2 regions of the Drouetiella sp. genome follow, and region 1 is predicted to be linked to the other one. Evidence: riboswitches for the same ligand, from Rfam matches in the RefSeq annotation. Region 1 holds a riboswitch; the other holds the start of a gene.
What was found. A riboswitch is a leader RNA that binds a small molecule or an ion and turns the genes downstream of it on or off. The one in region 1 is predicted to bind cyclic di-AMP.
Positions count from the first base shown of each region.

Region 2: it holds a riboswitch for cyclic di-AMP, as region 1 does, so the genes downstream of both, ntrB (nitrate ABC transporter permease) here and AC5JMP_RS26190 (ATP-grasp domain-containing protein) in region 1, are expected to answer to the same signal.

Region 1 is NZ_JCACIN010000115.1:100,800-110,207, forward strand. It holds gene mnmA (tRNA 2-thiouridine(34) synthase MnmA) at 1-520, opposite strand, end outside; gene AC5JMP_RS26165 (hypothetical protein) at 722-1,795, shown strand; gene AC5JMP_RS26170 (TlyA family RNA methyltransferase) at 1,883-2,701, opposite strand; gene AC5JMP_RS26175 (ABC transporter ATP-binding protein) at 3,013-4,830, shown strand; gene AC5JMP_RS26180 (hypothetical protein) at 4,937-5,131, opposite strand; gene ald (alanine dehydrogenase) at 5,315-6,403, opposite strand; cyclic di-AMP (ydaO/yuaA leader) riboswitch at 6,644-6,836, shown strand; gene AC5JMP_RS26190 (ATP-grasp domain-containing protein) at 7,278-8,477, shown strand; gene AC5JMP_RS26195 (succinate--CoA ligase subunit alpha) at 8,564-9,408, shown strand, end outside.
Region 2 is NZ_JCACIN010000002.1:69,873-79,280, forward strand. It holds gene AC5JMP_RS00790 (AAA-like domain-containing protein) at 268-1,629, opposite strand; gene AC5JMP_RS00795 (SIMPL domain-containing protein) at 2,558-3,307, opposite strand; cyclic di-AMP (ydaO/yuaA leader) riboswitch at 3,625-3,791, shown strand; gene ntrB (nitrate ABC transporter permease) at 3,926-4,774, shown strand; gene AC5JMP_RS00805 (CmpA/NrtA family ABC transporter substrate-binding protein) at 4,924-6,396, shown strand; gene AC5JMP_RS00810 (ABC transporter ATP-binding protein) at 6,434-7,303, shown strand; gene AC5JMP_RS00815 (hypothetical protein) at 7,614-7,790, shown strand; gene AC5JMP_RS00820 (diguanylate cyclase domain-containing protein) at 8,133-9,074, shown strand; gene AC5JMP_RS00825 (PAS domain S-box protein) at 9,071-9,408, shown strand, end outside.

The DNA.
Region 1 (9,408 bases):
GGCGGGTCTCAGCTTTGGTTTGACCACCCAAAGGAAACAGCGTATGCGCTAAAATCTCCTGACTCAGGTCGTAGAGAAAGTAGGTTTGATCCTTGTGGCGATCGATCGCCCGTCGCAACTGATGGCGATCGGTAGTGGGGTCATAGGCAATCTGAGCATAGTGCCCGGTGGCAATGCGATCGATGCCTAACTCCTGCTGCGCATACTGAAGCATGGGAGAAAATTTAACGGCTTTATTACACTGTGAACATGGCAACGGCGTAATGCCCGCCCCGTAGCCGCTGACCAAGTAGTCCACAATATTTTTCTCAAACAGCTCCCGCGTATCCACAACATGATGAGGCACGCCCAATTCCTCGCAAAGCTGAGCAGCATCCACCATGCCTTCAGAGCAGCACTGACCTTTACCCTTCATCAGCCATAAAGTCAGCCCCACCACCTCATAGCCCTGCTGATGCAGAGCCGCAGCCGCTACTGAGCTATCTACCCCACCCGAAAGTCCGACAACGACTTTACTCATGAATCTTGAAAACCAGAATTTGAAGCTGGAAAAGTACAGTTCTTCCAAATTCTACGCTAGCACTCAGCTAAACAATTGGGGAAAGCACAATTTTGGATAATCGCGTTCAGGATTTAAATTCCTGTGCTAGACTTGCAGCCAACATTTAGATTTAGCGTTACGGACTTCCGTTGACCCCCATATGTAGGGGAATAGCGTGCAATGACTGACAAATATTTGCGATCGAATAACTATAGACACCCCGCTTGGCATCTATCCATAGCAACCTTGTTGTGCAGTGGATTTGTGGCAGGGCTGGCGCAGGGGCTTGGGGCTGGGCGGGTTGGGGCTGAGCCGCTCCTGACTCGTGAGGGAGCCAACGTTTTGATTGCTCAAGATGTTGTACAGGGTTTACCGCCTCCACCTCCTGGACAAACTGCCCTGCCTTCACAGCCTGATTCGATCGATCGATCTCTGGCACAACCTCAAGAGCAGCAAATGTCCGATCGCCGCTACATGGTGGTTGTCAATGGCGGCAGCTCTAGATTGCTGAGTCAGGTACAGCGCGTTGCCTCCGATGCAACGGTTCAAGAGTATCAGGGACAGCGCGTGATTCAGGTTGCTACGTTTGATGACTCCGATCGCGCCGAGCGGCAAGTGGAGCTGCTGGCATCTAGAGGGATTGGCGCAAAAATTTTGCCCTTGCCCACGGGATTATCTAATGCCGAATTGCCCAACGCCGGATTGCCCGATGCTAGTCAGCCTCTTTTGTCTTCACCTTCTGTTCAGGCGCGATCGCCCAGAATGGCATCTCCTGATCTGCCGCCGCCTGAACTGTTGCCCTCACCCGAATTATTGCCTTCACAAGCAGTACCCAGAGAAGTGAACTTTAATGGAGGGCAGCCAACGCTAGATCAGTTTCCCAGCCCGCCGCCTCTGCCGCCAGGGGCTAACGGCAGCGTCGATGGTTCTCGCAGACCCCAGGAGAATCCAACCAATAGCGCCGCCCGCAGCAGTCAGATTGACTCACCGCGAACCGGATCTGCTGAAGGCTTCAGCGGTGGGCGAGCTTATTTTGTGGTGATTCCAGGGAAGCAAGGAGAGCTAGAGGCTATCAGTAATCAGGTCATCCGCTTGGGGGATGGCTTTGGCATTGCCCAGTTGGTGCAGCAGACCAGCCAACCGAGAGGCCCTCACGTTCAAGTCGGCCCCTTTGGCGATCGCGATGCCGCCAACCGCTGGAATCGTTATTTTCGAGATTTTGGCATGGATGCAAGAATACACGTTCGCAGATAGTTTGGCGCGGATAGTCTTAGGTTTCGAGTAGGTTTGAGTCAGGGTATTTGTGGCGTATGCCACAAATACCCTATTTTTTGGAAGCATTTACTGCTCTTTAAGATTCTGTCGAGCACATTGTGCAATCGCTTCAAGGGCTGCTAGATCTGGAGCCAGAGCAGAACTATCCATCTGGAGCCAGAGCAAATACTCAATATTGCCAGCCGGACCTACGAGAGGCGACCAAGTTAAACCACTATAGCCCCAGCCGAGCGTTTGGGCAGATTCAAGGACTTGAGCGATCGCCCCCGCCTGATCCTTCGCATCTCGCACCACGCCCTTCTTCCCAACTTTTTCCCGACCCACCTCAAACTGAGGTTTGACCAGCAGCACGATTTCGCGCGGCGCTTGCAGCAAGTTCCACAGCGCAGGCAAAACTTTCACTAGAGAGATGAACGACACATCTACCACGCCCAGATCTGGGTAAGCATGAGTAGGCTCGTAAAGTTCCTCTGGTTTCAAGTAGCGAATATTGGTGCGTTCGCGGAGTATCACACGCGGATCTTGGCGTAAACTCCAGGCGACCTGTCCGTAGCCCACGTCAACGCCATACACTTGCTTTGCGCCTGCCTGAAGCAAGCAGTCCGTAAAGCCGCCCGTAGAAATGCCGCCATCTAAACAGATGCGATCGCTCACCTTAACCTGAAACTCCACCAGCGCTTTCGCCAGCTTTTCACCGCCTCTAGAAACAAAGGGCGATCGCTGTTTCACCTCAATCTCAGCTAAGCTATCTACCTCTGTGCCGACCTTATCGATCAACTGCTGATTCACCCGCACTTCGCCAGCCTGAATCAGCCGCTGAGCCTGTTGGCGAGACTCACAGAGATGACGTTCAACCAGGAGAATATCGAGGCGTTGTTTGGTCAAGGGAAAGCTGTAAAACCAGTTTGCTTCTTCACAGTAATCTATTTATCGCCATTCTCATATCTTGCGCTTGCCCAAACATACTACATTAGTATTACAATACGTAGTTATAATCTTCTGTATCGCTTTTCAATCCTGTTGTCTTAATCTATCTGTCTTTGACGTAAAGCCCGCAATAAATCCAGCAGCCCCATATCGGCACGCGGTTATTCATCAAGCATCCAGATATTAGCGCTTCTACGATCGCCATCTATTCATCTTGTCCACCTATTCACCCTGTATCTACCCCATGCCAACGGCAAGGAAAAAGTATCATGCAAAAACTTTTAGATATTTTGCAATATTACCGATCGTACTGGTCGCTTTCCATCTGGAGTATCGCGGCGAGTAGCTCCTTTGAAATTATCGATCTAGCGGTTCCCTACGCGATCGGGCAACTGCTCAATGTCTTGTCAGGGCAACAGCTAGATGCCTTCTTGCAGCAGTGGATTGATCAAATGGCTCAATGGCTGAGACAAGCAGGCGATCGCAATTTTGAGCTGATGATATTGCTTGCCATTATTTTTGTCGCGACGGTCGTTCGCGCCCCCCTTCAGCCCTGGCTAGGAGGATGGTTTCACTGGGATATTTCCTTTAGGACAAGGCGCGATCACTCAGTGGAAGCCATTTCTAAAATCTTGACTCTGCCGCTGGAATTCTATGATGAAAACAACCCTGGACGCATCGCTGGGCGAGTGGCGCGTGGATTGTCTAACCACACTTGGACATACCCAGAAGTTGCCGGACAAATGATTCCCAAAATCTTTCGAGTGCTGGGAATTTTTGTAATTATTCTGTTAATCGAATGGCGAATTGCAGTTCTTTTTCTGCTCTCCTTTGTTTTCATCCTCAGCTTCACGATCAAAAACCTGCTCCACTTAATTCAGAAAGAAGAGAGACTCGATAAATACGAAGAAAATACCGAAAGCCATACTTCCGAAATCATTACCAACATCAAAACGGTAAAAGCTTTTGCGACAGAAGCCTATGAGCTGAAGCGCCAGCAGAAACGAATCGAACGGCAGTTTAGGTTTCTCAACTACCGAATTCATCTGGGATATACCAAGCTGGCTTCTTGGCAGCGGCTAGTCGTCGAGTCGTCGGTATTTTCAGTGTTGGCGCTGACGCTCTGGGCAACGGTGCGGGGACAGATTTCTCTGGGTCATTTTGTCACGACGCTGACGGTATCCAGCATGGCATATGCTGAGCTAGAGCCGATTAGCCAACTTGCGGAAGTGTTTGCCCGTCGCTATGCCTCCATGAAAAGCCTGCATGAGTTTTTGGCGCTACCCAGCGGCAAAGATGCGGCAAGTCTGGATGGTTCACCAGAAGCCGTTCGCAACTACCAGTTCACAGGCAAAGTCCATTTCGATCGCCTTAGCTTTGGCTACGACGAGAAGCGGCTTGTCCTGCAAGATATTAATCTGCTGATTGAACCCAATCAAACCGTGGCGCTGGTGGGGCGATCGGGTTCCGGTAAGTCTACTCTGGTCAAGCTTCTGTTCCGCTACTTTGACCCACAACAGGGCAAAATCCTGATTGACGGTCAGGATATTCGATCGCTAGATGTGACGGGCTATCGTAAGCGACTGGCGATCGTTCACCAAGAAGTAGACGTGTTTAACGGCACGCTGCTAGAGAACCTCACCTACGGCAACCCGCACGTGTCGATGGCAGAGATCCAGGAAGCTTGCGAAATTGCCAGAGTCGATGAGTTTGTGCGGCTGCTGCCCAAGAGCTACAAAACAGTTGTTGGGGAGCGGGGCGTACGCCTCTCAGGCGGACAGCGGCAGCGGCTAGGCATTGCCCGCGCCTTGCTGATGAATCCAGATGTGCTGGTGTTTGACGAAGCTACCTCTAGCTTGGACTATGAATCGGAGCGATCGATCCAGTTAGCCATGCGCAGTATCTTGGGTACTCGCACCACGATCATCATCGCCCACCGTCTCAGCACCGTTCGGGAAGCCGACAAAATTGTCGTTCTCGATAATGGTCGAATTCTTGAAGTGGGCAATCACGCTGAATTGCTCAACCACGGCGGCATCTACAACCGTCTACACAAGCTCCAAGAAACAGGCGAATTGCTGGTGTAGAGATTTTCTGGGAACGTAAATTAATTTTGAAAGGGATACATCACATATCCCTTTCAAAATTTGGTGTTGGTATTCATTACATGAGTACCAACACTGCCCAAAAACTTCAGTAGCTCTCTTCACCTGCCACCGAGTCATCCCAGGATTCTTTAGCTCTTAAAGCCAAAGCCGCATCACGAATGGCTTGCCATTGACAGAAAAGCTCAGCACCACTGATGTCGCTGGTTTTATAACGACGGATTGCCAGCTCTAACTCTTGGACAGTCTGAGGCACAGGAATTGTACAAACAGCTTCTACCATGGGATTACCTCTACGATTAAGCGTCGAAGGACTCAAGCAACTGCTTGAGGATATAGTCCCATTGTCGCTAATTTTGTCCAAATTTGTAGCCAAAAATACAGTATTTAACGAAAAAATATGTAGTAAGGGTCACATTCCAGTTTGAGTTTGCCCAATTTGAGTTCGCCCGACCGTTTCATTGGCTCAGCCCGCTAAATCAGGAAACACCTCCCGCACTGCGGGATGGATTAGCTTGTGAGCCTGAACATTTAGCCCTCCAGCCAAAGCCGGATCGATCGCCAAAGCATCTAGCCCTTTATCTGCCAGCTTCAGCACGTAGGGAAAGGTGCTGTTATTGAGGGCTTGGGTTGCCGTCCAAGGCACAGAACCCGGCATATTAGGAACGCCATAGTGAACCACCCCCGCCTCGACATAGGTTGGGTTTGTATGAGAAGTCGGGCGCAAGGTTTCAATACAGCCCCCCTGATCAACTGCCACATCTACAATCACTGACCCCGGACGCATCTGCTCAACGAGCGATCGCCCTACCAAAATCGGCGCTCTGCGACCCGGCACCAGCACCGCTCCTATCAAGAGATCAGCCCTCGGAACAACGGCTTCCACCTGAGACGTAGTGCTATAAAGCAGCTCCACCCTAGAGCCAAACAGAGTTTCCAAGTAAGCCAATCGCTCTAAATTGACATCTAATATTTGCACTTGGGCACCTAGTCCTACCGCCATCTTTGCTGCCTCAGTGCCCACAATGCCACCCCCCAAAATGACCACCTTACCGGGCTGTACTCCTGGCACTCCTCCCAACAGCACCCCTCGTCCCCCTTGCTGGCGTTCAAGATAGCGTGCCCCAAACTGCACAGACAGCCGTCCAGCAATGATACTCATAGGCGTGAGCAATGGCAGACTCCGGTTTGGCAGCTCCACCGTCTCGTAGGCGATCGCCGTCACCCCTGAGCCAATCAGAGCTTCAGTCAGGGGACGGTTAGCCGCTAAGTGTAAATAGGTAAAAAGCAGCTGATTCTTTTGAATGAAATGATACTCTTCGGGTAAGGGTTCCTTGACTTTTACAACTAGCTCTTGATCCCAGGCAGTAGCGGCATCATCAACAATTTTTGCTCCGGCTTGCAAATAGTCTGCATCTGTAAAACCTGCACCCAATCCGGCGGAAGTTTGTACGTAGACAGCATGATTGCGATCGGTCAAACCCCTGACGCTGCTTGGACTCAGCCCTACTCGAAATTCTTGATCTTTCGTCTCTTTAGGCACACCAATTTTCATAAAACCTCACTGTCGATCAGGATTATTTGAGAGCCAACCCTCCTCATATCTTTAACTTAAATCTGTAAGCAAGATCGTTATTCATAAGCAATGCTCAGAGAAAATTAAGTCTTAACCAGTTGACTAACCCTCAATCCAGTGGTAATTTTGGCTATGTCAATGCAAAAAGTCAGCCTAATTTGAATTCGTATCTCCACCTGCTTCATCAACCGACTTGTCCAGACTTACTGAGACAGATTGAGTCATAAGCAGTTGAAAGAGAGGTTCAAAGCGGAGGAACCATAACTTGGGGCGCATTCTCAAGGAACTGGAAAAGATAAGGTAGGTTTTAGCTGAATTCAGCTACTCGACTTCGCTTTTTTAGAAACCTGAAAAAGGGTACCTCTCAACCCTAGCCCGTCAGCTAACTCCGTCGGCACTGAGAGGAGACTGAAGAATCAGAATTTTTTTAACTGGTTTGCTTCGGTATCCTCAGGCTTGTGTGGGTCATTTGTTTCTCTGATTCTATCCAAATCGGCAGGGCAAATGCTGTACGCGATCGCATTAGACTTTGAGGAGACAATAGATGACCTTTAGATCTGGTAATAGAGTCAGGGTGTTCGGCATTTAACCCGGTTGCGGAGCATTGCCTCTTTTTAGGCGCTCTCGTTTTCAACCAGGTATTGTTACGACTTCAAGGGGAAAGGTGAAATGTTCGACGGCTTTAGACCTACGAATATTCATTCTTAAGGAAGTCACCTTCAGACTTCTACGCTTGTACTGTGATTAAGTTGTGGCTCAAGGCTAATGCCATGAGCCGAGTTTTACATCCTTACAGATTGAGACATCTGTCAATGTGCTGGAGTTTCTGTCCTCGTTAGTTAGAGCGTGTGAAATGGACTTGTTAGAGTATCAAACCAAAGAGCTGTTCCGCCAGATGGGCATTCCTGTACTGCCCTCTCAAAGAATTGCCCGACCTGCCGATGTCAAAGAGCTGAAGATTCCCTACCCTGTTGTTCTGAAATCTCAGATTCACAAGGCAGGACGCAGCAGAATCAGCGGAATTCGGTTAGCGGAAAACACCATTGACGCAATAGCATCTGCCCAAGCCATTTTTCACCTGCCCATCATGGGTCAATATCCAGAGGTTTTGTTGGCAGAACCGAAGTACGAAACTGACTTAGAATTCTATCTGGCGATCGTGCTTGACAGCGCAACTCGTCGTCCGCTGCTGCTGGGTTCTCAGCACGGAGGACTTGACGCTGAACCAAAGCTAGAGCATATTCAGCGAGTTATCGTCGATCAAGAATTTTCTTCTTTTTATGCACGCCGCCTAGCCCTGAAAATGGGGCTTAAAGGAGCTTTAATTCAATCGGTCAGTGCTGTGATTGAGAAAATGTATCAGCTATTTGTACGTCAAGATTTAGACCTATTAGAAATCAATCCTTTGGCTGTAACGGCAGAAGGTGAATTAATGGCGCTAGACGGCAGGGTAACCATAAACGATGCAGCCTTGGGTCGCCAAGACGATCTGGCATCTATGGTCGCCAACAGCCGTGACCAAGCCTATCAGGCTCAGGCATCTGTTTCCTCAAGATTGACCTGTCGATTTAAGCAAGTGGAATCTAATGGAAGCATAGGCATAATTTCTGCGGGCGCTGGCCTGATAATGACCACTCTAGATTTGTTGAAGCAGGCTGGAGGCAAGGCAGCAAGCTTTGTTGATTTAGGGGAAGCCTATCGATACTGTTTGCCGCAGCTTTCGTTCGCTGAGCATTTCGAGCAAAGTCTGTCGCTCATGGCTCAAGACAAATCGCTGAAGGTGGTGCTGATTAACCTCGTGGGCAGTTCAATTTCCTGCCTTCAAATCGCCGAAACGTTTGCTAACCACATCAGGCGGTACTCTTCGCAGCCTTCCCCTGTGTTTGTTCTGCGATTAGTAGGTGCTCAGTTCTATCAGGCTCAAGAACTCCTTATGCCGATGGGTATTTCGGTAGTTGAGCGGCTAGATGGAGCCATTGACCAAGCAGTCGCCTTGACGAAGGCTCAACCCATTAGGGAACTCAATCCCTCTAGCTCTCGATTCAGAGCTTAGCTTTAAGGGGTTTTGCTGAATACCTTCTGCTTCACGCCCGCCTATATCTCAGACTCTCCTTTTCTCGATCGTAAGACACGTTAGCCATGGATTTCACATTCAACAGTCGGGTAATGGTGATGGGTATTGCAGAACCTCTCAGTTCTGTTTATGTGCCCATCATGACAACCTATGGAACCCAAATTGTTGCGGGTATAAGTGCGGGGCGGGGTGGGCAGATGATCTGCGGTATTCCTGTGTTTGATATGGTCGGTCAGGCGCTGGCGCAGAGAGGTTTGGTGGAAACCGCTATTCTCTTGGTGAAACCTTACGAGGTCTTAGACGCGGCGCTAGAAGCGATCGCTGCCGGAATTCGCCAGCTCGTTATCATCACAGAAGGGGTGCCGCCCCTAGATATGGTGTCTTTGGTGCGCAAAGCTGAGATTACCGAGACTTTGGTGGTCGGGGCAAATTGTCCAGGCATCATTGTTCCAGGACAAATTCTGCTAGGAACCCATCCGCCTGCTTTTTATATGCCAGGGCACGTGGGAGTTATAAGCCGTAGTGGAGCTTTGGCGTACGAAGTCGCTTGGGAACTGACTCAGGCAGGGCTAGGGCAATCGATCGCCGTGGGAATCGGGGGCGATCGGATTTCGGGGTCTTCTTTTCAGCAATGGCTGCAAATCTTGGAAGAGGATGAGCAGACCGAGGTGATTGTCCTAGTGGGCGAAATGGGATGCGAGGGTGAAGAGACAGCGGCTCATTATGTTGCAGAAGCGATCGATAAGCCCGTGGTTGCCTATGTTGCGGGGCATAGGCTGCCCAATCCTTCAAGCGTTGGCGCTTCCCGGCTAGCCGAGCTGCACAATAGCCCAGGTTCTACTGAAGGCAAGATTGCAGCTTTTCAACAGGCCAACATTCCCTTAGCCGATCGCCCTTCTCAGATTCCGAG
Region 2 (9,408 bases), on a different contig from region 1:
GGATGATTTTTTTTGCAGGGGGGTACTCCGCGCCCCTTGCAAGAAGATTTTGCCTAAAAACAGCAAGGCCGTCTGCTCTTTGACATTCTTGCAGGAACATCTCTAGAGACTCGCTTACTAAAATTGCTGGAATTTTCACATATGAAAATTCCAGCAATTTTAGTAGCTTTGAACGCTTCGTCATCATTCTGCTTCTTGTCTTACTCCTGTTCACTAGCATCAGAGGCGAAAGCGATCGCTTTCATAGTCTTCATGCAGTTTCAGGCTTCATGCGTTAACAACGGCGGACATTCTTAGCGCCCTCTCAAAATACTGCCGATAGAGCGTACAGCTAATAGTGCCCTGGAAATCAAAGACTCGAATTAGCCCCATGCTCTGTAACCTGAAGGCAATCAACGGATCAAGATCGATCGGTTCCGAGGACTGCGTCATTACCTTCAGCACTGCCAGCAGCTCTGGGTAAAGCTGGAGTTGGGCAAACTGTTGCCGAAGATAAGCGCCAAAAATTCCGTTTGATGCGATTCCTTGGTGCTGTAGTTGCTCCAGAGAAATTTCCTGGGTGCTCATGTGATAGAGCGCTGTCTGCGTTAGGTAAGGATTCCCTCCCAGTAGCTCCATGAGCTGCTCGACACATTCGGTCTGCTCTAGCCCATATCTCTGTGTTAAATCCAGCACTTGCTCGCGGGTAAAAGCCGATAACTCAACCGACAAACCTACGTTGAAAGGAGATTGATTGAGATCAGATAATGAATGAATTTCGGTAGAGTAAACGACCATTAGCCGCAACTGCTGCCAAGCATTGCTGGTGCTGTTGCCATAACGCGCTTTTTCATACCAGGCGCGCAGCATTCCAAAGAAATCGCTAGCAATGTCTGGATAGTGAAATAGAATATCAACTCCATCTAGGGCTAACACCAGCGGCGCATTCATCTCAGGGAGTAAGCAGCTCTCAAAGTAGCGCGTGCAGTTGTAGCTGCTGCCGAAGATGGTATCCCAATGATCATCAACCTGATGTGGAAGCTGAAGGCTTTGGGTGATTACTGCACAGAACCAGCGCAGAAACCGATCGAGGTTAGACAAGACGGCTGCATCAGCAAGATGTAGGCTCAAGACGGTACCAGAAAGCTGCTTGTCTTGTGCCCAGGCAAGGGTTCGAGTCATTAGCGAAGTTTTGCCAAACTGTTGAGGCGCTCTAATTCGAATTAAAGCGCCGGGCTGCATGATTTCTTCACAGACTAATTGCTCAACGGGAGGGCGATCGATATATAGGCTTGAGTCTAGCGATAGCTGTCCTTGCAGCGGCTTGCGGAGAAGACTTTGGGCGATCGTGTCGGGATCAAGGCTGATGTAATCATTCGGATTAAGGCTAAGGTTAAGCGCATTAAAATAAAGCTCTAGCGTCTGGCGATCGACTGCAAGGCGCTTACGCCGCACCTTCGTGATTGTATTGGGACTCAGGTCAGTTAGTTCTCCCAACTGCTCTAGCGTGTGGGGCTTGCCTGCATTGCTTTGCTCTGCCAGACGTTGTTCAGCAGCCTGAAGCCGCTGCCAGCCTCTAGAGCTAAGGATAACGCCTCGTTTGCGCCGCTGTGATTGCAATTGCTGAACCACCTGTAATTGTTGAATCATGAGATTTTAAAGTTAGATTAGCTCAAGTAGTGCCTGTCGCAGACGCGAGCTATGGCAGCAAGCGGCAAGTCATTAAAACTGAAGAACTGAAAAGTTACTGAATCTCCTGCACAGAATCAGCAGATTACAGGATGAATAAATTAGTGTAAGGAGTCGATGTATAAAATTTCCCGTGCAAGGGAACTAGGCTTTTTGTAGCTTTGTGTCATAGAACTATGACTGGAAACTAATACGAAACTTCAAAAAAACTTAGCTTCTAGAATGTACCTTGGCTGTGCAAAAGTCATGATCCTGATTGGTTCTAAAGCTTCCTCAGGTTAAGGTTCTGCAACTTAAACTAGATTGCCATTGATGTGTGTTATCTTGCCTTCTGACGTCACCTGAATTAGTTTGTCTTAACTTGTGTCTGTTTACGAGTACGGATTACAAAATTAGAATTTCATATGCTCACTTTAATACTGAGCTGCGCAAGTTATGAAACCGCCAAATGGCTGAATTTGTTCTGCACTGCCACTTCCGCGCTACTCACAGAGTTTGCTTTAAATTCGATCGGCGATTTAATTGCTGCTTAGTCAGAAGTTTTGAGCGAGTTAAGCCGCTTAATGAACCATCGCTTTGATAGTTCTCCTCGTTACTCAGATTGTGGATAGTCCTAAGGGGTAAGAATTTTTTGTTGCGTCGGCAAAGCCGACGCAACAAAAAATTCTTATCTAAATACCGCTACCAGATTATGAATTAGATTGTTATGGGGCGATTGATCTGCCTTCCTCATACTTCCTCATACTTCCTCATACTGCCTTACTCTCTACTCCACCCAGCGATCGCCAATTATGCGAAAGAGTGAACCCTTGAGACTTCGTTTGGCTGCTTGAAGACCCAAGAGTTTTGGAAGGTTATGGCTCTAATTTCCACCCTAAGATACAGATAATTACTCCATTCCGAACTTCACTGATACCACTGCTGTAATGTCTTTGTCGATCGATGAAGTGTCATAAATCCCCGAATCGCTGACATCTGTTGAGTTACGAGACGTGATTTGAAACACCCCCGTTTCAGCACTGCGCACTGCTCCCACCCGATTCCCCGTGCTTTGAGCGATCGCTTCTGCTCTAGCCTTAGCATCCTTAGTCGCTTCAGCCACCATCTCGATCCGCACTTTTCCCAACTGCGTGTACAGATATTGCGGCGGCTCGGAAGTTAGGGAGATACCCTCGTTAATCAAGTCAGTTGCTTGTTGAGAAAGCTGAGTAATGCGATCGACCTCACTAGAGCGAACTTCCAACCGCTGACTCAGGCGATAGGCGATCGTTTGTCCTGTCTCCCGTCCGTTAGCAGCAACCTCTGGAATCGCATAGGTTTCGATCGCGTTCAGCGTGATTGCATCATCGGGCACCTGCTGAGCTTTCAGGTAACTTTGCACGCGCTCCGTCTGACGCTTTAGCTCTTGGTAAGCTGCCTGAGCTGTGGACTGTTGGCTAGAGACAGAGGCTCGCCAAACCACATAATCCGATCGAATCGGGCGTTTGGCAGATCCTGTGACCATTAGCGCATCGTTAGATTGTTTAAAATTACGGATGGCGTTGGCTGCCATAAAGGAGCTGACGACCAGAGCAAGGGATAGGGCAGTTAATCCGGCAAAGAGTTGCGGGAAGCGATCGCGGGAAGGTGAATCTTGCATATTTTGGGTGATATAAATCTTGTGCGAAATTGCGAAATAAAAACTCGCCTATAACTTTTGTGTCATAGGCTGGTTTCTAGAGCTGGTTGTGTGGCAGCGACAGCTCTAGAAGCTTGATGAGCTGTTGTGTGAACAGATTTGCGAAGCGGTGATGCAAACCCTACTCAGGCGTTCTGTGAGTCGGAGTAATGACTACCGTTTCAAGGTCAGCTATTCCTGACGCGATCCCCTGATTTTCGAGGGCTATTTTGAGGCATTTGTTGGCATCGAAAAGGATTGACGATTCTCAGGAAGGGGTGATAGCCTGATTAGAACCCATAGTCAGTCAGCCTAATCTGTTGTTTCGTCAGCAATGATGACGAAATAAAGAGCGGAGGAACCAAATCTTGGGGCGAATTTTCCAAAAGGCAAATGCCTTCTGGAGGAAGGGCACCTCTCAGCCCTAGCCCGTCAGCTAACTCCGTCGGCATTGAGGGGAGACTGAAGAATCAGCTTTTTGTTGCTCGATTGCCTTCAGTGTCCTCGGGTCTGGTTAAGAGCGATTTCTGCCACATCTCCCATCTAGGGTTTTGTGGAGCTCTGTTTATGTACCTGCCTCGCCTACTCAGGAGGAATTGAATGCTGCAATTTAATACTATGGCGATCGCCATAGCGGCTCAGGCTGCATGGCGTAAGTCTATTCGCCCGACTTTGTTTCAGGACGTTGTTTTACTGCCGCTCTTGGGGATTTTGGGAGTCCTTTTGCTATGGTGGTTTGTCGCTGCGTTTGTGTCTGAGCTGTTGCCTACGCCGCTGGAGGCGCTGCTAGCGAACCTCGACTACATCACCCATCCTTTCTATCGACGTGGCCCTGGAGACTTGGGCATTGGCTGGCTGCTGCTGGCAAGCTTGCGGCGCGTGTTCCTAGGATTTTTGCTGGGATCTCTGGTGGCAATTCCAGTCGGTTTTTTGATAGGTATGTCGCGCAAAGCTCTGCTGGCAATCAATCCGCTAATTCAGATTTTTCGACCTGTCTCTCCGGTTGCCTGGTTGCCGATCGCCCTAGCAATTTTTAATCTGGCGAATCCTTCAGCTATTTTTGTCATCTTCATTACCTCGCTCTGGCCCACCATCATCAACACAGCTCTGGGAGTGTCCAGCGTATCCCAAGACTATCTAGATGTGGCGCGGGTACTGGAAATGTCGCGCTGGCGGCAGATTACCAAAATTATTTTGCCAGCAAGCTTGCCCTATATTTTCACGGGGTTACGGATTAGCTTGGGCATCGCATGGCTGGTGATTGTTGCCGTAGAAATGCTGACGGGCGGCATTGGGATTGGCTTCTTTGTCTGGGACGAGTGGAGCCGCCTGAACCTAAACTCGGTCTTTCTGGCAATTCTGGTCATTGGCAGTACGGGTCTGGTGCTGGACTATCTTCTGGGGCGGCTACAGGTTCTGGTAACGCATCGATCGCCCTCGTCTACATAATTCTGTAGCCACTCGATTCTCCAAACTTTACAGCAATTTTCAATTGCATAAACCACAGTTATTTTTGTAGAAGCCTCGCGGAGCGAGGCTTCTACAAAAATAACCCATACTTAACCAAGCGCAAAGCGCTGTAAACCCATAAGAACTAAATAAGTCGAGTTTCTATGCATAACCTGAGCCGACGATCGCTTCTCTATGGCTTGGGCGGATTTGCTGCAACCAGCGCCCTCGCAGCTTGTAGTCTGCCGTCTGGGACATCTGGTGGAGTCATCACCCAAGCCGATATTGATCCCGTGGTCGATGCCAAAAGCCTGGAAAAGCCCAATCTAAACATTGGTTTTGTGCCTGTTAATGATTGTGCGCCGTTTGCGATCGCCTACGAAAAAGGTCTGTTTCGCAAGTATGGACTCAACGTTACCCTTAGCCGCGAGGCAAGCTGGGCAACATCGCGAGATGGCGTGATTTTTGGTCGGCTGGATGCATCTCCAGTCGTATCGGGAGCCGTAACCAACGCCCGCATTGGCGCAGAGGGCGCACGCCATGCGCCCCTCTGTGCAGGCATGACCATCCATCGGCACGGCAACGCCATGACCATGAGCAAAGCCATGTGGGAGGCGGGATTGCGCCCCTTGCATGAGTACAATGGCGACATGGATAGCTTTGGGCGAGACTTCCGCCGCTATTTTGAAAGCCTGCCGCCAGAGCGTCGGGTCTGGGCGGTAGTGCTTAGCTCCTCGATCTATGAATACTTTGTCCGCTACCTGTCTGCTGCAGTGGGGGTGGATGTACTGACCGAGTTTCGCATCATTATCGTGCCGCCGCCGCAGATGGTCGTCAATATGCGCATCGGCAATATGCAGGGCTACATGGTGGCTGAACCCTGGAACACCCGCGCGATTCAGGGCAATGAGGGGGTAGGGTTCACCTTCGCGCAAGGACGAGAAATCTGGCGCGGACATCCCGATCGCGTTTTAGCCGTACAGGAGTCGTTTATTAATGAGAATCCCAAAACCTATCGATCGCTGATCAAGACCATGATTGAAGCCTGTCAATATTGCAGCCAGCCAGAAAATCGAGAGGAAGTTGCCAAATTGATTACGGCGCGATCGTTCACTGGAGCAAAACCGCGCCAGTGCGTGGCTCCAACGGTGATTAATCCGAGTGATGTCAGCAAGCTGCCCGAATGCGTCAGCAAGTTTACGGCACCAGGAATTGTGGGCAACTACAACTACGGCGGGTTTGACGGCAAAAAAAGAATGGTGGAAGCTGCTGAAACCACAATGTTCTACGATTTGCCACCCGACCTAGCCGCAGTTTCCGGCAACCACTCCACCTTTTTGTGGCAGTCTCAGGCGATTTGGCTCATGACTCAGGCAGCCCGCTGGGGACAGATTTCAGAGTTTCCTAAGGATGCTGAGGAAAAGGCTAAAGTCGCCTGGAGAACCGATCTGTACCGCGAGATCGCCAATGAAATGGGGATTCAGTGTCCAGCCAGTGATTACAGAGTAGAACCTGCGGAGATGTTTATCGATCGCAAAGCCTTCGATCCCAGCGATCCGGTGCGTTACCTCAACAGCTTCGAGATTCGCGCTAATCGATCCATTCCCATTTACATGACTTAATTTTTCGGCGGTGCTAATTTCACATTCAAATTAAGCAATGCCAATTTCTCTACAGGAGGCAATCACGGTGAAATCTAATCTGCATTATGCGACAGGCGATCGCCCCTCTCGCTCAGGTTCTGAGGAGTTTTTGGCAATCGAGAATTTGACCAAAACCTACAAAGCAGGCGATGGGAGCAAATCTACGATTCTGGACGGAATTAATTTGACCATTCGAGAAAATCAGTTTGTGGCAGTCATCGGTCACTCTGGCTGCGGCAAATCGACACTGCTGAAAATTGTGGCGGGTCTGGAGAAAGCTTCTTCGGGATCGGTGCGGTTACAGGGCAAAGAAATTCGTAAGCCCGGAGCCGATCGCATGATGGTGTTCCAGCAATATTCGCTGCTGCCTTGGCTGACGGTGCGGGAGAATATCCGCTTGGCGGTAGATGAAGTATTGGTACATTTGTCGCCTGCCGAAAAAAAGCAGTTGGTCAACGAACATCTGGCGATGGTGAACCTGACGGCAGCCGCAAACAAGTATCCTGACGAGCTTTCTGGCGGCATGAAGCAGCGGGTGGGCATTGCTAGAGCGATCGCCATTCGTCCGATTTTACTGCTGATGGATGAACCGTTTGGGGCCTTGGATGCCCTGACGCGGGGCAAGCTTCAGCGGCAGGTGCTAGATATTTGGGAGAGCCAGCGACAGGCGGTGATGATGGTGACTCATGATGTAGATGAGGCACTATACATGGCTGACCAGATTGTGCTGATGACCAACGGGCCAGCCGCCCGAATTGGCGAAATTCTAGAGGTGCCGTTTGCTCACCCTCGCAATATTCAAGAAATTCGTGAGCTGCCGCAATACTATGAGTTGCGTAACCATGCGCTCAGCTTTCTCGATCGCCATTTCTCTCAAGACGATTAGAGTAGGGTTCTGGTATTCATTACATCTTGAGCACTACCCTCTTAGTCATCACTTTAATTGACTTTTTCCCTCTAGAATGCTTAACAGAGGAATGATCTTTTTTGGGAGAGTCGTGCGCAGCGCCCCTCTCCCAAAAAAGATCATTCCAGAGATCAGCGATTTTCAAAACTCCTCCTGCGACTCATGCTCCAGCCCGCCTCAACAGTAGCGGAGGCAACACCCTTAGAATCCTACTGGGTGACAGCTCTAGCAACCAAAAATTCACTGATGCCACTAAGCCCACTCTCATCAACGGCAGCGTGTAGGGAACTTGACGAAGCGCCGTGAGAATTCTGAGAAGAATGGCTGCACTCAAGGTAATGAGCAAAAGGATTACAAAGTGCTTAAGGTCTTCTTCGATCGCACATCGGTAGCGCTATTCAGCAAGCTCATGGAAACCGTGATTGTTTTTGCAGGACTGCTAATCCTGATGAATGTTTTAAGGTGAAACCGTATTTACCAATACTATTTACCAATACTATTTTGCCAACATGACTTTGGGGAGTGATCAAATGACCTATCCTACAAAATCAAGCCTTATGAAAATAAAACTTATGATCCTATTGAGCAGTGCTAAAGATCTGGTTTCCTCTCCGGTGATGAGCATCAAGAATTTGGTAGTCCTTAAGGGGTAAGGCTTTTTGTTGCGTGGGCTTTGCCCACGCAACAAAAAGCCTTACCTAAATACCACTGCCAAAAATTTTTGAGTTTTAGCTCATAATTGGGCAAACTAGATATACCTAACTGTAGCGCTCTGATACTTAATGTACTTAATGGGCGGTGCCCTCCAATGACCTGCGAAGGCAATATCCTAATTGTGGATGACACGCCCGATAACCTGCGTTTCCTCTCTGGCATTCTGGTACAGCAAGGCTATGAAGCGCGTACCGTTATCAACGGGCGGATGGCGCTTATGGCTGCTGAGACATTGCCACCAGAGCTGATTTTGCTAGATATTTGTATGCCCGATCTAGATGGCTATGAGGTTTGCTGTCAGCTCAAATCTAATCTGAAAACTTGCGATATCCCCGTCATCTTTTTGAGCGCCCTGGATGATATTTCCGACAAAATCAGAGCCTTTGAAGTTGGGGGAGTCGATTACATTACTAAGCCTTTCCATACGGCTGAAGTCTTGGCGAGGGTAAAAACCCATCTAACCCTGCACCAATTACAGCAGCAGCTCGCACAAGCTAACCAGGAGCTGAAGCGATTGGTGAATCTGGATGGTCTAACGCAGTTAGCAAATCGTCGCTGTTTCAATGAGCATCTGGAGCAAGAATGGCGCAGAATGGCACGCGAACAGCAGCCCCTAGCGCTGATTTTGTGTGATATTGATTTCTTTAAACAGTACAACGACACCTATGGGCACCCGACTGGAGACGACTGTTTGCAGCGGGTAGGTGTCGTTCTAGAAGCCTGTGCCAAGCGCCCAGCCGATCTAGCCTCTCGCTACGGAGGAGAAGAATTTGCCCTGACCCTACCCAAAACTCCGCTCGAAGGCGCGATCGAGTTAGCTCAAAGAATTCAGGCTCAGTTGCTCCAGATTCAGATCCCTCATGCCACCTCTAGCGTGAGTTCCTATCTGACCCTCAGCATGGGCATTGCAACTATTGTTCCGCAGCTCGATCGATCGCCTGACGATCTGATCGCAGCGGCTGACCAAGCGCTCTATCGTGCGAAACAGGCAGGACGCGATCGCTTTGCCATAGCTCATTCGTGGATAGATCCATGAATTCACCCGCCCCTCAGCGCTCTAAATCTGGCAGCTTGGTCAGCAGACTGATCGACCAACTTTCTGGGAAACTGTCTCTTCGCTTTGTGCTGGTTGGCTCCTGCATGGCGCCAATTGTCATTTTTGTGGGGCTGGCGGGCTACTGGACTCATCGCAACCAGCAGCAAACCGTTCAGGGTTTAGCAGATCAGCTCTTAGAGCAAGTGGGCGATCGCGTTGAGCACCATCTGAAGGCTTACACTGCTGCCCCGCCCGCGATCGCTCGACTGGTAGCAGATGATGTAGAGATGGGTATTGTTGACCTCCAGTCTCAAGACTTAAAAGCTCTGGATGG